Regions from separate parts of the Pseudomonas sp. YA1 genome, predicted to be linked through region 3. Evidence: riboswitches for the same ligand, from Rfam matches in the RefSeq annotation. Region 3 holds a riboswitch; each other region holds the start of a gene.

Region 1 (3,870 bases), on a different contig from region 3:
AGGGTCAGGTCCGGCCGTACCCGCCAGCCCAGGTTGGCGTCGACCACCGTGTAGCCGGGCAGGCTGGCCTGGTTGGCGGCGTCGGCGTAGCGCCGGTCGACGTAGCGCAGCCCGGCGCCGACGCGCAGGGTCTCGGCGAAGGACTTGTCCAGCCAGAGGTTGGCGGTGCGCCGTGGCACGTTCCTGGGGCGGTTGCCGTTGCGCGAGTAGGTCTGCTTGTCGATCGTTTCGTCGAAGTCGTCGTATTCGGCACGCACCAGCGCGGCGTTCGCTGACAGCCGCCAGTCCTGGGCCAGGTTCAGTTCCAGGCTGGCCTCCAGGCCGTCCGAACTCTGCTGGCCGACCTGCTGCGCGTCGTGCGGCGGCAGCGGGTTGGCGCTGAGCAGCTTCTTCTTGACGATATGGTAGGCGGCCAGGGTCCATTCGCCGCGACCGTCCGGGAACAGTTGCTTGAGGCCGACCTCGGTCTGCTTCGAGTGGGTCAGGTCCATTTGCTGCTGGGCCGCGTTGAGGGTGATCAGGTTGCTCACGCCGTCCTCGCTGGTGGAGTACTGGCCGTACAGCGACAGTTCCGGGGTCAGCGCGAAGACCAGCCCGGCGCGCCAGTTGCCGCCCTGCAGGCTGCGGTCGCTGCGGGTGCCGGCGCGCAGGTCGTCGCGGTCGATATGGTTCTGGTCGCGGCGCACCCCGGTCACCAGCGACAGGCGCTCGTTGAGCTGCAGGCGGTTCTCGGCGAACAGGGCGAAGGTGCGGGTCTGGCTGCGCGAGTGCGGCCGGTAGGGCGAGCGGCTTTCGAAGTAGCCAGGCGCGGGGTGCCAGGGGTCGATGTAGTCGCCGCCGACATCGGTATAGGGCGAGTTGTTGGTCAGGCGGAAGCGGATGCGGTTGTACTCGGCGCCGACCAGGGTGCGGCTGTCGAGGCCGAACAGGGCGTGCTGGAAGGCGAAGGTCTGGCGGTCGCCGATCTGCTCCTGCTCGTGGCTGATGCGCAGGTAGTCCCTGCGCAACAGCTCTTCGCGCGGGACGTCCCATTCGTAGGTTTCGGCGTTGCGCCAGTGACGGCGGGCCTTGATGTAGTACAGCTGGTTGCTCGCGGTGACGCTGTCGGAAAGGCTCCAGTCGCTGGTCAGGCGGGTCCACTGGTCGTTGTAGCGCTGCACGTCGTTGCGCACGTTGTAGTTCTTCTCGCGCAGGCGCTTGTGGTACTTGCCGCCGACCAGCGGGGTGCCGAAGTCGTTCATCGGCTCCTGGTCGCCATAGTCGTGGGCGAGGGTGAAGGCCAGATCGTCGCTGGCCTGCCAGCGCAGCGCCGCGCTGATGCCCAGGTTGCGCGAGTCGCCACGGTCGATCCAGCCGTGGCTCTGCTGCTGGTTCAGGTTGAGCCGGTAGCTGAGGCTGTCGGTCAGCGAGCCGCCGCTGTCCAGGGCCAACTGGCGGTTGTCGTAGGAGCCGTAGCCGAGGCGCAGGTGGTTGCGGATCTCGCCGGCGAAAGGCTTCTTCGGCACCACGTTGATCACCGCGCCGGTGGCGCCTTCGCCGTACAGCACCGAGGCCGGGCCGCGGATCACGTCGATGCGCTCGACCATCCACGGATCGCTGGGGAAGTTCACCGTGCCCATGCCGGTGTACAGGCGCGTACCGTCGAACAGTTGCATCACCGATGCGTGGCCGCTGAAGCCGCGCGCCGAGAGGCCGGTACCGCCATCTCCGGGGGTGCCGATGAAGCTGATGCCGGGGCTGCGGGTAACGGCGGCCTGGACGCTGGGGTTGTTGCGCCGGCGAACTTCCTCGCCGCTGATGCTGCTGGTGCTCGCCGGGGTGTCCAGGGCGCTGAGGCCCAGGCGCGAACCGGCACTGACCGGCGTGGCGAGATCGATGTGGTCGAGTTCGGCGGGGTCCTGGCGAACGCTGACCAACTGGCTGGGCAGGGCGAGGGCGGCTTCCTCGGTTTCGGCGAGGGCGGGCGGTACCAGCAGCAGGCTGGTGGATAGGCCGAGGGCGAAAGGCTCGGTGCGCAAACGGCTGAAGCGGGGCATGGGCGTTCCATCTCATGACCGGGCAGGACGGAACGCGCAGGAAATCGCAGGCGCGACAGCGCCTCGAACAACCGGCTCGCTCCCGCCCACCGCGGGTGTGCCAACAGGGCGTTGCAGGCCGGTCTCCGGGCTTGCGAGGGTCGTGAAATCCTCGCCTTCCCATGCCGGAGCACAGTGGCCTGAAGAGGATTTCGCTCGCTTACCGTTGCGGGGGCAGCGCCGGACTGATCACCGAAGTGACGCACCGGCTTCCCGTTTCACCTCCTGCGCGGCGGCAGGAGGCACCTGGAACGGCCCGGATGGGAACATCCGCACCGTTTCCAGTCAAGCCTTGAACGATCTGGATTGAATAAAATGTTATACTATAACAGTTCTCCCGTGCAGTCTTTCTTCGCCGGACCCCACGCCCTGGCGCAGCTTCCCGGGTCATCACATTTTCTTCACGCCGGCCTGCTATGCTGCCGGCCTTCCTTGGGGAGTAGCCTGCCGTCACCCGTTGACGGCGCGCTGGTCAACATTCTTGGCAACCCGCCATGGCCAGCGCATCCATCCGGATTGGTGAGACCAACGACATTCCTGCGCCGAAGCCGGGCCGCGGGGTCATGTCGTTGACTCATGCCCGGCTGGAGTATCCGCGTGAATCCCGTTTCCCTGATCTTCCTCGCCTTCGCCATGTCCACCGATGCCTTCGCCGCGGCCATCGGCAAGGGCTCCAGCCTGGATCGGCCGCGCCTGTCGGAGGCGCTGCGCACCGGGATAATCTTCGGCGTGATCGAGGCGATCACCCCTCTGGTCGGCTGGCTGCTTGGCCAGGCCGCCAGCCAGTTCGTCGCCGACTGGGACCACTGGATCGCCTTCGTCCTGCTGGTGCTGCTCGGCCTGCACATGATCCACAACGGCCTGCGCGCGGATCATGCGACGGAACAGGAAAAGCCCGGCCAGCATTCGTTCTGGATTCTCGCGGTGACGGCGCTGGCCACCAGCATCGACGCGCTGGCGGTGGGCGTCGGCCTGGCCTTCGTCGACGTCAACATCTTCCTCGCCGCCGGTGCCATCGGCCTGGCCACCATGACCATGGTCACCCTCGGCACCATGCTCGGCCGGGCGCTCGGCGCAGTGACCGGCAAGCGCGCGGAGATGGTCGGCGGGGTGGTGCTGATCCTGGTCGGTGCGACCATTCTCTACGAGCATCTCAGCGCGGCGTGAGCGGCATCGGAGACGGGGCGGGACAGGTCGCGGCGAGTGGGTGGGCGTTCGCTTCAGGCGCTTTCCCAATCGCGGATTGCCGCCAGCAGCGCCTCGCCGTCGGCGAACTCGCGGTCCGCCGGCGGCAGCGCCGGACGTGCCAGGACCAGCACCGGCAGGCCCATTTCCCGCGCCACCTGGAGCTTCGGCTCGGTGGCCTGGCTACCGCTGTTCTTGCTCACCAGCACGTCGCAGGCGAGGCGCTCGAACAACGCCCGTTCGCCATCCAGGCTGAACGGCCCGCGCGCGCCGATCACCTCGGCGCGCGGCGCGGCCGGCTGGCCTTGCAGGCAGCGCACGGTCCAGTGCTGGTGCGGCGGGACCTGGCCGAGATGCTCCAGCGGTTCGCGGCCGAGGGTGAACAGCGGACGGCGGAAGGGTGCGAGGGCAGTGATCAGCTCGCGCCAGTCGGCTACCTCGCGCCAGTCGTCGCCGGGCCCGGCCTGCCAGCCGGGCCGGCGCAGCGCCCAGCAGGGCACTCCGGCCAGTCGCGCGGCGCGCACGGCGTTCTGGCTGATCCGTGCGGCGTAGGGGTGGGTGGCGTCCACCAGCAGGTCGAAGCCCTGCTCGTCGATGAACGCCGCCAGCC
Region 2 (3,870 bases), on a different contig from region 3:
GATCGTGCCGCCCAGCAGCAGGCGCGCCGCCGCCAGGCTGGTGGCGGTGGCGCAACTGCCGGTGGTGTAGCCGCTGCGCAACGGCGCGGGCTGCTCGGGGGTTTCCTCACGCATCGCGGGGAGGCTTCCTGGCGGCGGGTTTGCGCAATTCCAGCAGGGTGATCGGCAAGGCCTGGCGCCAGGTGTCGAAACCGCCCAGCGGTCGCGCGTGGGCGACGCCGAGGCGGGTGAGGTCGCCACCCAGGCGTTGCTGCCAGTCGAGCAGCACCCGTTCGCTCTGCAGGGTGACCGCGTTGGCGAGCAGGCGGCCGCCGGGCCGCAGGCGCTCCCAGCAGGTTTCCAGCACGCCCTCGGCGGTGACCCCGCCGCCGATGAAGATGGCGTCCGGCTCGGGCAGTTCCAGCAGCGCCTCCGGGGCGCTGCCGGCGACCAGGTGCAGGGACGGTACGCCGAGGGCGTCGCGGTTGTGGCGGATATGTTCCTGGCGCTCGTCGTTGGCTTCGATGGCGATCGCCCGGCAACTGGGGTGCGCGCGCATCCATTCGATGCCGATGGAGCCGCAGCCGGCGCCGACGTCCCAGAGCAGCTCGCCGGGGCAGGGCGCCAGGCGCGCCAGGGTCACGGCGCGGACGTCGCGCTTGGTCAGCTGGCCGTCGTGGCGATAGGCCTCGTCGGCCAGGCCCGGGGTCAGCGGCAGGCGCACGGCGCCGGTGCCGGCGCGGCATTCCACCGCCACCAGGTTGAGATCGGCGGCGCGCGGCAGCGACCAGTCGCCGGCGAGGCCGTCGAGACGGCGCTCGAGCGGCCCGCCGAGGTGTTCCAGCACGCTCAGGCGACTGGCGCCGAAGCCACGGGCGCTCAACAGGCGGGCGATGGCGGCCGGGCTGTCGCCGTCGTTGCTGAGGACCAGCAGGCGCCGGCCGTCGTGGACCTGTGCCTGCAGCGCCGCCAGCGGACGCGCCACCAGCGACAGGCAGGCGACCTCCTGCAGGGCCCAGCCGAGGCGGGCGGCGGCCAGCGAGAGGGAGGAGGGCGCCGGCAGGACCCGCAGTTCGGTCGCCGGCAGTTGCCGGGCGAGACTGGCGCCGACGCCGAACAGCATCGGGTCGCCGCTGGCCAGCACGCAGGTCGGCTGGCCGCGCCGGGCCAGCAATGGTTCCAGGGAGAACGGCGTCGGCCAGGTTTCGCGGGCGGCGCCGATGCACGGCGGCAGCAGTTCCAGCTGGCGCGCCGCGCCGACGATCCGGCTGGCTTGCAGCAGGGCACGCCGGGCCTGCTTGCCGAGGCCGGGATAACCGTCCTCGCCGATGCCCACCAGGGTCAGCCAGGGAGGCGTCGAGTCTGCCGATGACACGGTTCCGATACTCCTGAAATGCGTCTGTGAAGGGCCCGCGACGGCTTCCGGACGGAATGGGTTTTCCCGGCCCCGGGCTGGGCGGCATAATAGCGCGTTCGTCGGTGCCCGGCCCTTTCGCGTTAGCGCGGGGCCAACGAGGGCCGAAGAGGGAACACGGAGCCCCGGTCTTTTCGAAGCCCGGGCCTAGCCGTGGCTGCCCCCGCAACTGTATGCAGCCTGTATTCGCGCCATTCGCCACTGGATTACCGGGAAGGCGGCGTGAAGCGGAGGTTCCTCCCCCGGGTGGAACGCCGGGCTGCGAGCCAGGAGACCTGCCGCCGAAACCAGTCGCGAGTGCCAACATCGGGCGGGGTGTACCGATGCCGTGGTCTGTCCCTGGGGGACAGCGGTGCGGTCGCCGCGACGCCGATTCGAGTAGCGTTTTTGAACGACGACCAGACCCCGGCGCCCCTGCCCGTACCACGTCCGTCACCCTGTCCCGGCCTGCTGCGTATCGTCCAGGCGCTGGACGGCGGCATCTGCCGCATCAAGCTCGATGCCGGTCGCCTGGACGCCGCCCAGGCACGCGCCGTGGCGGCCGCGGCGCGGGATTGCGCCAGCGGCGTGATCGAGGCGACCAACCGTTCCAACCTGCAATTGCGCGGCGTCCGTCGCGGCGAGGAAGAGCGGCTCGTCCGCCGCCTGCTGGACGCCGGCCTCGGTCCCCGGCATGGGTCCCTGGCCGGCGCCGACGACGTGCGCAACCTGATGCTCAGCCCGGCCGCCGGGCTCGATCCGCACCTGTCGCTGGACGTGCGCCCGCTGGCCGCTCGGCTGTTGCTGCGGCTCCAGGCGGACAGCCGCTACCACGCGCTGTCGGCCAAGTTCGCCATCCAGCTGGACGGCGGCGAAGACCTGGCGATGCTCGAACATCCCCATGACATCTGGCTCTCGCCGATGCCCGCGGCGCCGACCGCGACGCTGGTCTTCGGACTCGCCGGCTGCCCGGCCCGCGACCGCCCCCTGGCGGCGTTGCCGGCGGAGCGGGGCGAGTCCCTGGTGCTGGCGCTGCTCGACCTGTTCCTCGAACGCGCCCAGCCGCAACAGACGCGGATGCGCCACCTGTTGCAGGAGCTGGCCGGAGAACCCTTGCTGGAGGCCTTGCAGGCGCGCCTGGATTTCCCTCTGCGGCGTGACGAGCGGGTGGCGGCCTGGCGGCGTTCGCCGGGGCGTGCGTGGAGTCATCTCGGCGTCCAGCCGCAACGCCAGCCGGGCCTGGCGATGGTCGGCGCGGCGGCGCCGCTCGGCCGGCTCGACAGCGCTTGCCTGGACGGCCTGGCCGAGCTGGTCGAACGCCATGGCGACGGCAGCCTGCGCCTGACTCCCTGGCAAGGTGTGCTCCTGCCGAACCTGGCGCAGGCCGAGGCCGACCAGGCGCTGCTTGGCCTGCGCGGACTCGGCCTGCTGACCGAGCCCGAGGCGCCGTTGGCGCGGCTGATCGCCTGCAGCGGTTCCAGCGCCTGCGCCAGGGGCCTGGCCGACACCAAGGGCGACGCCTTGCGCCTGGCCGAACGCCTCGGCCCGCGCAGCGACCTGCCGCAACTGCACCTGTGCGGCTGCGAACGGTCCTGCGCCGCTGCCCACCGCGCGCCGCTCACCCTGCTGGCGCGCAGCGGCGGGTTCTACGACCTGTACCGGCACGACCCATGCCACCCCGGATTCGGCCAGTTGCTGGCCAGCCGCCTGACTTTCGCCACGGCCGCCGACTACCTGGCGGCGCTGCCTTCCCAGCCCACTTCCGGAAAAACCGCATGATTGACTACATCCGCGATGGCCAGGCGATCTATCGCCAGTCGTTCGCCACCATCCGCGCCGAAGCGAACCTCGCCGGCATCCCGGCAGACCTGGAAAAGCTCGCGGTCAGGGTGATCCACGCCTGCGGCATGGTCGACGTGGTCGACGACCTGCGCTTCTCGCCGGGCGCCGGCGCCGCCGGCCGCGCCGCGCTGGCCGCCGGCGCGGCGATCCTCTGCGACGCGCGGATGGTCGCCGAAGGCGTGACCCGCTCGCGGCTGCCCGCCGCCAACCGGGTGATCTGCACCCTCAACGAAGCGGACGTGCCGGCGCTCGCCATGGAACTCGGCAATACCCGCTCGGCGGTGGCCCTGGAGCACTGGCGCGAGCACCTGGAGGGCAGCGTGGTGGTGATCGGCAACGCGCCGACCGCGCTGTTCTACCTACTGGAAATGCTCGACGCCGGCGCGCCGAAGCCGGCGCTGATCCTGGGCTTCCCGGTCGGCTTCGTCGGCGCCGCGGAATCCAAGGAGATGCTCGCCGCCGATAGCCGCGGGGTGCCCTACGTGATCGTCCGCGGTCGCCGTGGCGGCAGCGCCATGGCCGCCGCGGCGGTGAACGCCCTGGCCACGGAGCGCGAATGATGAGTGTCGCGAAGGGCCGCCTGCTGGGCCTGGGCGTCGGGCCCGGCGATCCCGAACTGATCACCCTCAAGGCCCTGCGCCTGCTGCGCGCGGCGC
Region 3 (3,870 bases):
TGATCGGCACCTGCGCCGGTGCGCTGGTGTCCATCGGCATGGTCGCGCTCTATGGCCAGGCATCGCTGCCCTTCCTCCTGCTGATGGCGCTCTGGCTGGCGTTCTGCACCGCCGGCGCGTCGCTGCTGCACAATCATGCGTCCTACGGTTTCGTCCTGGCCGGCTACACCGCGGCGATCGTCGCCCTGCCGGCCAGCGCCGATCCGGCGACGGTGTTCGACCAGGCGGTGGCCCGCTGCTCGGAGATCGGCCTGGGCATCCTCTGCGCGGCGCTGGTGAATGTGCTGCTCTGGCCGCGGCGCCTGGAACGCCAGTTGGCGAACCAGGGCAAGGCGGCCTGGGAGGCCGGCTTGCAGGCGGCCGCGGCGGAGCTGCGCGGCGCCGACGAACGCGGCGAGCTGCTCGCGGCGCTGGGGCGGATCGCCGCGGCGGACGCCCAGCGCGACCACGCCTGGTTCGAGGGTGCGCTCGGCCGCGCCCGTTCCCAGGCCTTGCGCGTGCTAGGCCTCGACCTGCTCGGTCTGCTGCGCGCGGCGCGCAAGGTGGCTCGCGAGCGGAGGCTGCTCGATCCGGCCAGCGCGCACGCCTTGCAGCCCTGGCTGGAAGAACTCGAGGCACTGTTGCGCGAGGGCCGCCAGGCCGAGTTCGAGGCCTGCCGGCAGCGCTTGCGCCTGGCGCTGGACGCGGCGCACGGACAGTTGCACCTGTGCCTGGTCTGCCTCGAACGCCTGCTCGGCGAGGCGGGGGCGGCCGGGCGCAGCGTCGAGGCGCTGGTCTATGGCGCGCCCACCCGCCAGGCGCCGGGCGCCATCGCCTGGCACCGGGACATCGAGCGCGGCGTGCTGTTCGGCCTGCGCAGCGCCCTGGCGTTCCTCTGCGTAGCCGCGTTCTGGCTGGCCAGCGCCTGGCCGAGCGGGTTGGGCGCGGTGTCGATCACCGGGGTGGTGCTGAGTCTCTTCGCCAGCCGCGACAACCCGGCCCAGGCCGGCCTGAACTTCCTTCGCGGGATTCTCCTGTCGATCCCGCTGGCCGGCTTCGTCGCACTGTTCTACCTGCCCGGCGTGGACGGCTTCCCGCTGCTCTGCCTGGGCCTGGGCGTACCGCTGTTCTTCGCTGCGCTGTGCGTGAACCGGGCGAGCCTGGCCGGGATCGCTTCGCCGTTCTGCATCTTCTTCGTGAAGAACGTCGCGCCGAGCAACAGCATGAGCTACGACCTCGCGCACTTCCTCAACAACGCCCTGTCGACGGTGCTCGGGGTGGCCTTCGCCGTGCTGGTGTTCAACCTGGTCAGCCTGCGACCGGGCGAACGCCATTACCGGCGCATGCTGCAGGCCACCCTCGGCGACCTGGCGCGGCTCACCCTGCGCTCGCCGGCGCAGGCCGAGGCCTGGTTCGGCGGGCGCACCGCGGATCGCCTGATCCGCCTGGCGCAGCGCTACGACCGTTTGCCGGAGGGGCGCCGCCAGCCCTGGTCGGACGGCCTGATGGGACTCGACTTCGGCGACGAGCTGCTCTACCTGCGGCAGTGCCTGGAGGAGGTCCCGGCGTCCCTGGCGCAGGCCCGCGACCGCTACCTGCGGCGCCTGCGCCTGGTGCTGCTGGGCGATGGCCCGCGGGCCGAGCGTGAACACGCCCTCGACCCGCCGACCGCGCGCCTGCTCAAGGCCCTGGCCGCCAGCCCGCTGGCCGGCAGCGAACGCGGCGAGCTGGCCGGCGCCGCGCTGGTGCAGTTGCAGGCCACCTGGCGGCAGTGGTGCCGCAGCCATGCTCCGGCCGGGACGGCGCTGCGCGTGGACCCGCTCCCCGGAGCCGGGCGCTAGTTCTGCGGTGGCCGGCCACATTGACCGCGCAAGCCCCGAACCACTAAGCTGCGCGCCTTGCGACAGGTGCCCCGCAAGGGGTGAAACAGGGAAGCTGGTGCGTTCCGTCGGAACCAGGCCAGCGCTGCCCCCGCAACGGTAGGCGAATCAGACAGCTGCTCGATGACCACTGTGCTCCGGCATGGGAAGGCGCGGCTGGAAGCGTCCAGCGCTTCGCTCGCGAGCCCGGAGACCGGCCTGACGCACCCACGGCATCGCGGAGGGCGCTGTCGGACGTCTCCTGCCGTCGCTTCGTCCTCCGTCTGCCTCAACCCAGGTCGCGCGGGTGAGAGCGACGGAGCAGCGCAGAGCATGAACAGAGTTTTCCTGACCCCGGCAGCCGTGGCGCTGTGCGGCGCGTCTTCCCTGAGCCTGGCCGAACCGGTCAGCCTTGCCGACCAGGTGGTGACCGCCACCCGTACCGCCCAGACCGCTTCCCAGAGCCTGGCGGCGGTGAGCGTCATCGACCGCGAGGATATCGAGCGCAGCCAGGCGCGCAGCGTGCCGGAGCTGTTGCGCCAGGTACCCGGCGTGTCGCTGGCGAACAACGGCGGTTTCGGCAAGAACACCACGCTGTTCCTGCGCGGCACCGAGTCCGACCATGTGCTGGTGCTGATCGACGGCATCAAGGTCGGCTCGGCCAGCGCCGGCCTCACCGCGTTCCAGGACTTGCCGGTGGAGCTGATCGAGCGCATCGAGGTGGTCCGCGGGCCGCGTTCCAGCCTGTACGGCTCGGAGGCCATCGGCGGGGTGATCCAGATCTTCACCCGGCGCGGCGACGGCCAGGGCGCCAAGCCGTTCTTCTCCGCCGGCTACGGCACCCATCAGACCCTGGAGGGTAGCGCCGGGGTCAGCGGCGGCGCTGGCAACGGCTGGTACAGCCTCGGGGTGAGCAGTTTCGATACGGCGGGGATCAATACCAAGCGCGCCGGTACTGCGGGCTATGAGCCAGACCGCGACGGCTACCGCAACCTGTCCGGCAACCTGCGCGGCGGCTATCGCTTCGACAATGGCCTGGAACTCGACGGCACCCTGCTCAGGGCCAAGTCGCACAACGACTATGACCAGGTCTTCGGCAACTCCGGTTTCAATGCCAACGCCGACGGCGAGCAGAACCTGGTCGGCGGCCGTGCCCGCTTCACTCCGTTCGATCCCTGGCTGGTGACCCTCCAGGCCGGGCGCAGCGAGGACAAGGCCGATGCCTATCAGGATGGCCGTTTCTACTCGCGCTTCGATACCCGTCGCGACAGCCTGTCCTGGCAGAACGACCTGACCCTGGCCGAAGGCCATGTGCTGACCCTCGGCTACGACTGGCAGAAGGACGAGATCAGCAGCAGCGAAGCCTTCAGCGTCGACTCGCGGCTGAACAAAGGCTGGTTCGCCCAGTACCTCGGCCGGTACGGTCGCCAGGATTGGCAACTGAGCCTGCGCCGCGACGACAACCAGCAGTTCGGCGTGCACGATACCGGCAGCGCCGCCTGGGGCTACGCGCTGAGCGACGCGCTGCGCTTCACCGTCAGCTACGGCACGGCGTTCAAGGCGCCGACCTTCAACGAACTCTACTACCCCGACTACGGCAATCCCGACCTGGACGCCGAGACTTCGCGCAGCCTGGAAGTCGGGCTGAGCGGTACGCATGGCTGGGGGCACTGGGCGGTGAATGCCTTCCGTACCAACGTCGACGACCTGATCGGCAACGATCCGCGTCCGGCGCCGGGGCGCCCCTGGGGGCAGCCGAACAACATCGACGAAGCGCGCATCCGTGGCGTCGAACTGGTCCTCGGCAGTCAGTGGCTGGGCTGGGACTGGAACGCCAACGCGACCTTCCTCGACCCGCAAAACCGTTCCGGCGGCGTCAACGACGGCAACGAGCTGCCGCGCCGGGCGCGGCGGATGTTCAACCTGGAACTGGACCGGCGCTTCGAGCGTCTTTCGCTGGGCGCCAGCGTGCACGCCGAAGGCCGACGCTATGATGACCCGGCCAACGAGGTGCGCCTGGGCGGCTACGCCA
Region 4 (3,870 bases), on a different contig from region 3:
ACGGCGGTTCAATCGCCGGGTCGATAGAGATGTCGATGCTCGGCGCGGTACAGCGAAGAGTCGGCGAAGCCTTCGGCGGCCAGCACCTCGCCGACCAGGATCAGCGCGGTGCGACGGAAATTCCTGGCGGCGACCTTGGGCAGGATGTCGCCGAGGCTGCCGCGAACCTGTTCCTGGTCGGGCCAACTGGCCCGGTGGATCACCGCGACCGGGCAGTCGGCGCCGTAGTGCGGCAGCAGTTCCTCGACGATCTTCGCCAGGTGGGCGACGCCCAGGTGGATCGCCAGGGTCGCCCGGTGCCGCGCCAGGTCGCCCAGGCTCTCGCCTTCCGGCATCTTCGTGCGTGCGGCGTAGCGGGTCAGGATCAGCGTCTGGGACACTTCGGGCAGGGTCAGCTCGCAGCCGAGCAGGGCGGCACAGGCGGCGGTGGCGGTGACTCCGGGGACGATCTCATAGGGGATGCCGAGTTCGCGCAGGTGGCGGATCTGCTCGCCGATGGCGCCGTACAGGGAGGGATCGCCGGAATGCACGCGGGCTACGTCGAGGCCGCGGCGATGGGCTTGCGCAAGTAGCTCGACGATCTGTTCGAGGTCCAGCTCGGCGGTGTTCACCACCTGGTCGGCCTGGTGCCCCTCGAGCAGCGCTTGCGGAACCAGCGAGCCGGCGTAGAGGATCACCGGGCACTGGCGGATCAGGCGCTGCCCCTTGACGGTGATCAGGTCGGGGTCGCCGGGACCGGCGCCGATGAAATAGACGGTCATGGGAGTTCTCGATCGGTGAGAAGACGTGCCAGGGCGATGCTCGCCCGGTCGTCGCTGCGTTTCGCCCCGAGCAGATCGGCGCGACCGCCGCCCAGGCGTTCGGCCAGGGCCAGGGCGGCGGCCTCGGCGACGCTGGAGCAGCCGGTTTCGCGCAGCGCGACGGCGGAGGGGCTGAGCAGGCGCGGCTCGTAGTCGTGCAGGACGGCGGGTGCGAGGAAATGCACGGGGCGTTCGAGCAGCGTGGCCAGTTGCCGCAGGCCGGGTTCGTCGCGTTTGCCGTCGATGCTGGCGAGGGCGTCCAGCTCGGCCAGGCTGCGCCCGTGTTCGCCCAGCGTTCGCTCCAGCAGCGCGCGCAGATGCTCGGCGCTACAGCCTCGGCGGCAGCCGATGCCGGCGATCAGCAGGCTGGGGATGGGCAGGGGCATGCGCGCACCGGAGGAGATGGAAGGAGAGACACTATGGACCCGCGACCGGCAAGGGTCGCGGGTGGCAGGCGGTCAGGCGTCGACGCCGCCCCGGTTGCGCCGGAACAGCCAGGCAGCGGCCAGGCCGAGGGCGGCCCATAACAGCGCATTGCTGACCAGCGAGGCGACCACGAAACGCTGGGCCAGGGCTTCCGGCGCCAGGCTGGCATGGACCTCGGGCTGCGGCGCGCCGAACAGGTGCGGCAGCGCCAGCAGGACGGCGCCGACCAGCTTCAGCGGCCAGTTGCCGCCGAACACCAGCAGGGCCAGGCCCACCGCGGTGGCGGCGGCAGTGGCGATCCACCAGTACTGGCGTTGCACCAGGTCGGCCGCGGCGGTACCCGGCAGCTCCGGCGGCAGGCCCAGCGACGGCGCAAGGCAGAACACCGCGTAGCCGGCCAGGCCCCAGAGCAGGCCCTGCCAGGTCTGGCCCGGCGCGCGCAGGGTGAAGAGGCCGGCGAGCATCAGGGCGAAGCCGACCGCCACCACCAGGTTGCCGCCGGTGGTGGAGAGGGTACGCTGCCAGCCGTCTTCCGGCTCCCAGGCCTCCTCGTCGTGGACATGGGCGGCGACGCCGGGGGCGTGTTCGTGGGGCTGGGCCGCGACCGGCTCGCTCTTCTCGTAGGTCTCCGCCTCGAGGATCAGCGGGGTGACCCAGAGAATCTGCAGCAGGGTCAGCAGCAGGGCGGCGAGCAGGCCGGCGAAGCCGGCGGTCTGGGCGATACGCTTGATCATCCTGGTTCCCTCGCGACTCAGTGGCAGGGGAAGCCGGAGCTGTGCCGGGTATCGTGGGCGGCGTTGTGTACCGCGTCGATGTGCGAGAAACCGGCGAAATAGACCAGCAGCGCACCGAGCAGGCCGGCGCCGATGGCCAGGCTCAGTCGCTTCGACAGGGAGGTGGTGGAGCTGGCGTGCGCCAGGGTGCTGCTGGACATGGTGCGTTCCCTCTGGATTGGCATGGGCGTGGCAGAGGAGTACGCACGAGGAACGGGCCCGGACGGCCCGCTTCACGCTTGCGCCCGCCCACCGCGGGTGAATCAAACGAAAGGTTCCAGGCCGGTCTCCGGGCTCGCGCGCGATGCGCTTACCGTTGCGGGGGCAGCGCCGGACTGGCTCGGAGAGCGTCACCGGCTTCCCGTTTCACCTCGTGCGCGCCGGCACGAGACACCTGGGACAACCCGCCTAGGACAGCATGAAGGACCGCCGGGCGTCAACCGGCCCGATTGACCCTGGCCCGCGCACTGCGTAGCCTTGCCGGTTCGAGGTTCCTCGCCGGCGACGGCGGGGCTAAGAGGGAACGCGGTCGATGCCGCGGCTGCCCCCGCAACTGTGAACGGCGATCGTTCCCCAATGCCACTGCGTGACGCGGGAAGGCGGGGAACCGGCGGAGACGCCAGACCGTGAGCCAGGAGACCTGCCTCGTCGATCCCGTGGCGCGATGCCCGGGGACAAGACTTCCATACAACCGGGCGGGGTGATCCGGTGGCGAATCCGTTGCGCGGCCCCTGCGTCCGCGCCACTCGTCCGCATGCCCGCCGAGCTGAACAAGGGCTGCCCATGAAAACCCTGGCGAAACTCCCCGTCACCATCGTCACCGGCTTCCTCGGCGCCGGCAAGACCACCTTGCTCCGGCACATGCTGGACAACGCCGAAGGCCGGCGCATCGCGGTGATCGTCAACGAGTTCGGCGAACTCGGCATCGACGGCGAGATCCTCAAGCAATGTTCCATCGGTTGCAGCGAAGAAGAGGCGCAGGGCCGCGTTTTCGAGCTGGCCAACGGTTGCCTGTGCTGCACCGTGCAGGAAGAGTTCTTCCCGGTGATGCGCGAGCTGGTGGCGCGCCGCGGCGACCTTGACCAGATCCTCATCGAGACCAGCGGCCTGGCCCTGCCCAAGCCGCTGGTGCAGGCTTTCCAGTGGCCGGAAATCCGCAACGCCTGCACGGTCGACGCGGTGATCACCGTGGTCGACAGCCCGGCGGTGGCGGCCGGCACCTTCGCCGCCCATCCCGAGCAGGTGGACCAGCAACGCCGCCAGGACCCCAACCTCGACCATGAATCACCGTTGCACGAACTGTTCGAGGACCAGTTGGCCAGCGCCGACCTGGTGATCCTGAACAAGGCCGACCAGCTCGACGCCGAGGCCCTGGTGCGGGTCCGCGCGGAGATCGCCAGGGAGCTGCCGGCGGCGGTGAAGATCGTCGAGGCGAGCCGGGGCGAGCTGCCGCTCCCGGTCTTGCTGGGACTCAACGCCGAGGCCGAGCTGCACATCGACGGCCGGCCGACCCACCACGACCACGAAGGCCACGAGGACCACGACCACGACGAGTTCGACTCCTTCCACGTCGATCTCCCCGAGGTGGAGGAATCTGCGCTGCTCGAGGCCCTCGGCGAACTGGTGGAGCGTCACGACATACTTCGCATCAAGGGGTTCGCCGCCATTCCGGGCAAGCCCATGCGCCTGTTGGTGCAGGGCGTCGGCAAGCGCTTCGACAGGCATTTCGACCGCAAGTGGCTGGCCGACGAAGCCCGCAGCACCCGGCTGGTGGTGATCGGCCAGGAGCTGGACCAGGCCGCCATCGCCAACCAGCTGCGCACAGCGCTTGCCTGATCCGTGATCCCCGGCCGGGGCCGGCGATGGCGATT

Evidence for each region. Region 3 has a riboswitch for cobalamin ahead of btuB (TonB-dependent vitamin B12 receptor). Riboswitches for the same ligand answer to the same signal wherever they lie in the genome.
Region 1: another riboswitch for cobalamin. It lies ahead of AC4OR5_RS05290 (TonB-dependent receptor); the one in region 3 lies ahead of btuB (TonB-dependent vitamin B12 receptor).
Region 2: another riboswitch for cobalamin. It lies ahead of cobG (precorrin-3B synthase); the one in region 3 lies ahead of btuB (TonB-dependent vitamin B12 receptor).
Region 4: another riboswitch for cobalamin. It lies ahead of AC4OR5_RS05105 (CbtB domain-containing protein); the one in region 3 lies ahead of btuB (TonB-dependent vitamin B12 receptor).

The regions. Positions count from the first base shown of each region.
Region 1 covers NZ_JBZWBG010000003.1:209,727-213,596, forward strand. Annotated here, with positions in the region: gene AC4OR5_RS05290 (TonB-dependent receptor) at 1-2,036, opposite strand, end outside; cobalamin riboswitch at 2,136-2,340, opposite strand; yybP-ykoY riboswitch at 2,498-2,664, shown strand; gene mntP (manganese efflux pump MntP) at 2,673-3,242, shown strand; gene AC4OR5_RS05300 (cobalt-precorrin-6A reductase) at 3,296-3,870, opposite strand, start outside.
Region 2 covers NZ_JBZWBG010000003.1:214,734-218,603, forward strand. Annotated here, with positions in the region: gene AC4OR5_RS05305 (cobalt-precorrin-5B (C(1))-methyltransferase) at 1-114, opposite strand, end outside; gene AC4OR5_RS05310 (bifunctional cobalt-precorrin-7 (C(5))-methyltransferase/cobalt-precorrin-6B (C(15))-methyltransferase) at 107-1,354, opposite strand; cobalamin riboswitch at 1,440-1,690, shown strand; gene cobG (precorrin-3B synthase) at 1,781-3,151, shown strand; gene AC4OR5_RS05320 (precorrin-8X methylmutase) at 3,148-3,774, shown strand; gene AC4OR5_RS05325 (precorrin-2 C(20)-methyltransferase) at 3,771-3,870, shown strand, end outside.
Region 3 covers NZ_JBZWBG010000008.1:128,761-132,630, forward strand. Annotated here, with positions in the region: gene AC4OR5_RS13220 (FUSC family protein) at 1-1,820, shown strand, start outside; cobalamin riboswitch at 1,868-2,075, shown strand; gene btuB (TonB-dependent vitamin B12 receptor) at 2,172-3,870, shown strand, end outside.
Region 4 covers NZ_JBZWBG010000003.1:169,342-173,211, forward strand. Annotated here, with positions in the region: gene cobM (precorrin-4 C(11)-methyltransferase) at 9-761, opposite strand; gene AC4OR5_RS05095 (cobalamin biosynthesis protein) at 758-1,186, opposite strand; gene AC4OR5_RS05100 (CbtA family protein) at 1,259-1,960, opposite strand; gene AC4OR5_RS05105 (CbtB domain-containing protein) at 1,978-2,160, opposite strand; cobalamin riboswitch at 2,263-2,412, opposite strand; cobalamin riboswitch at 2,471-2,661, shown strand; gene cobW (cobalamin biosynthesis protein CobW) at 2,783-3,835, shown strand.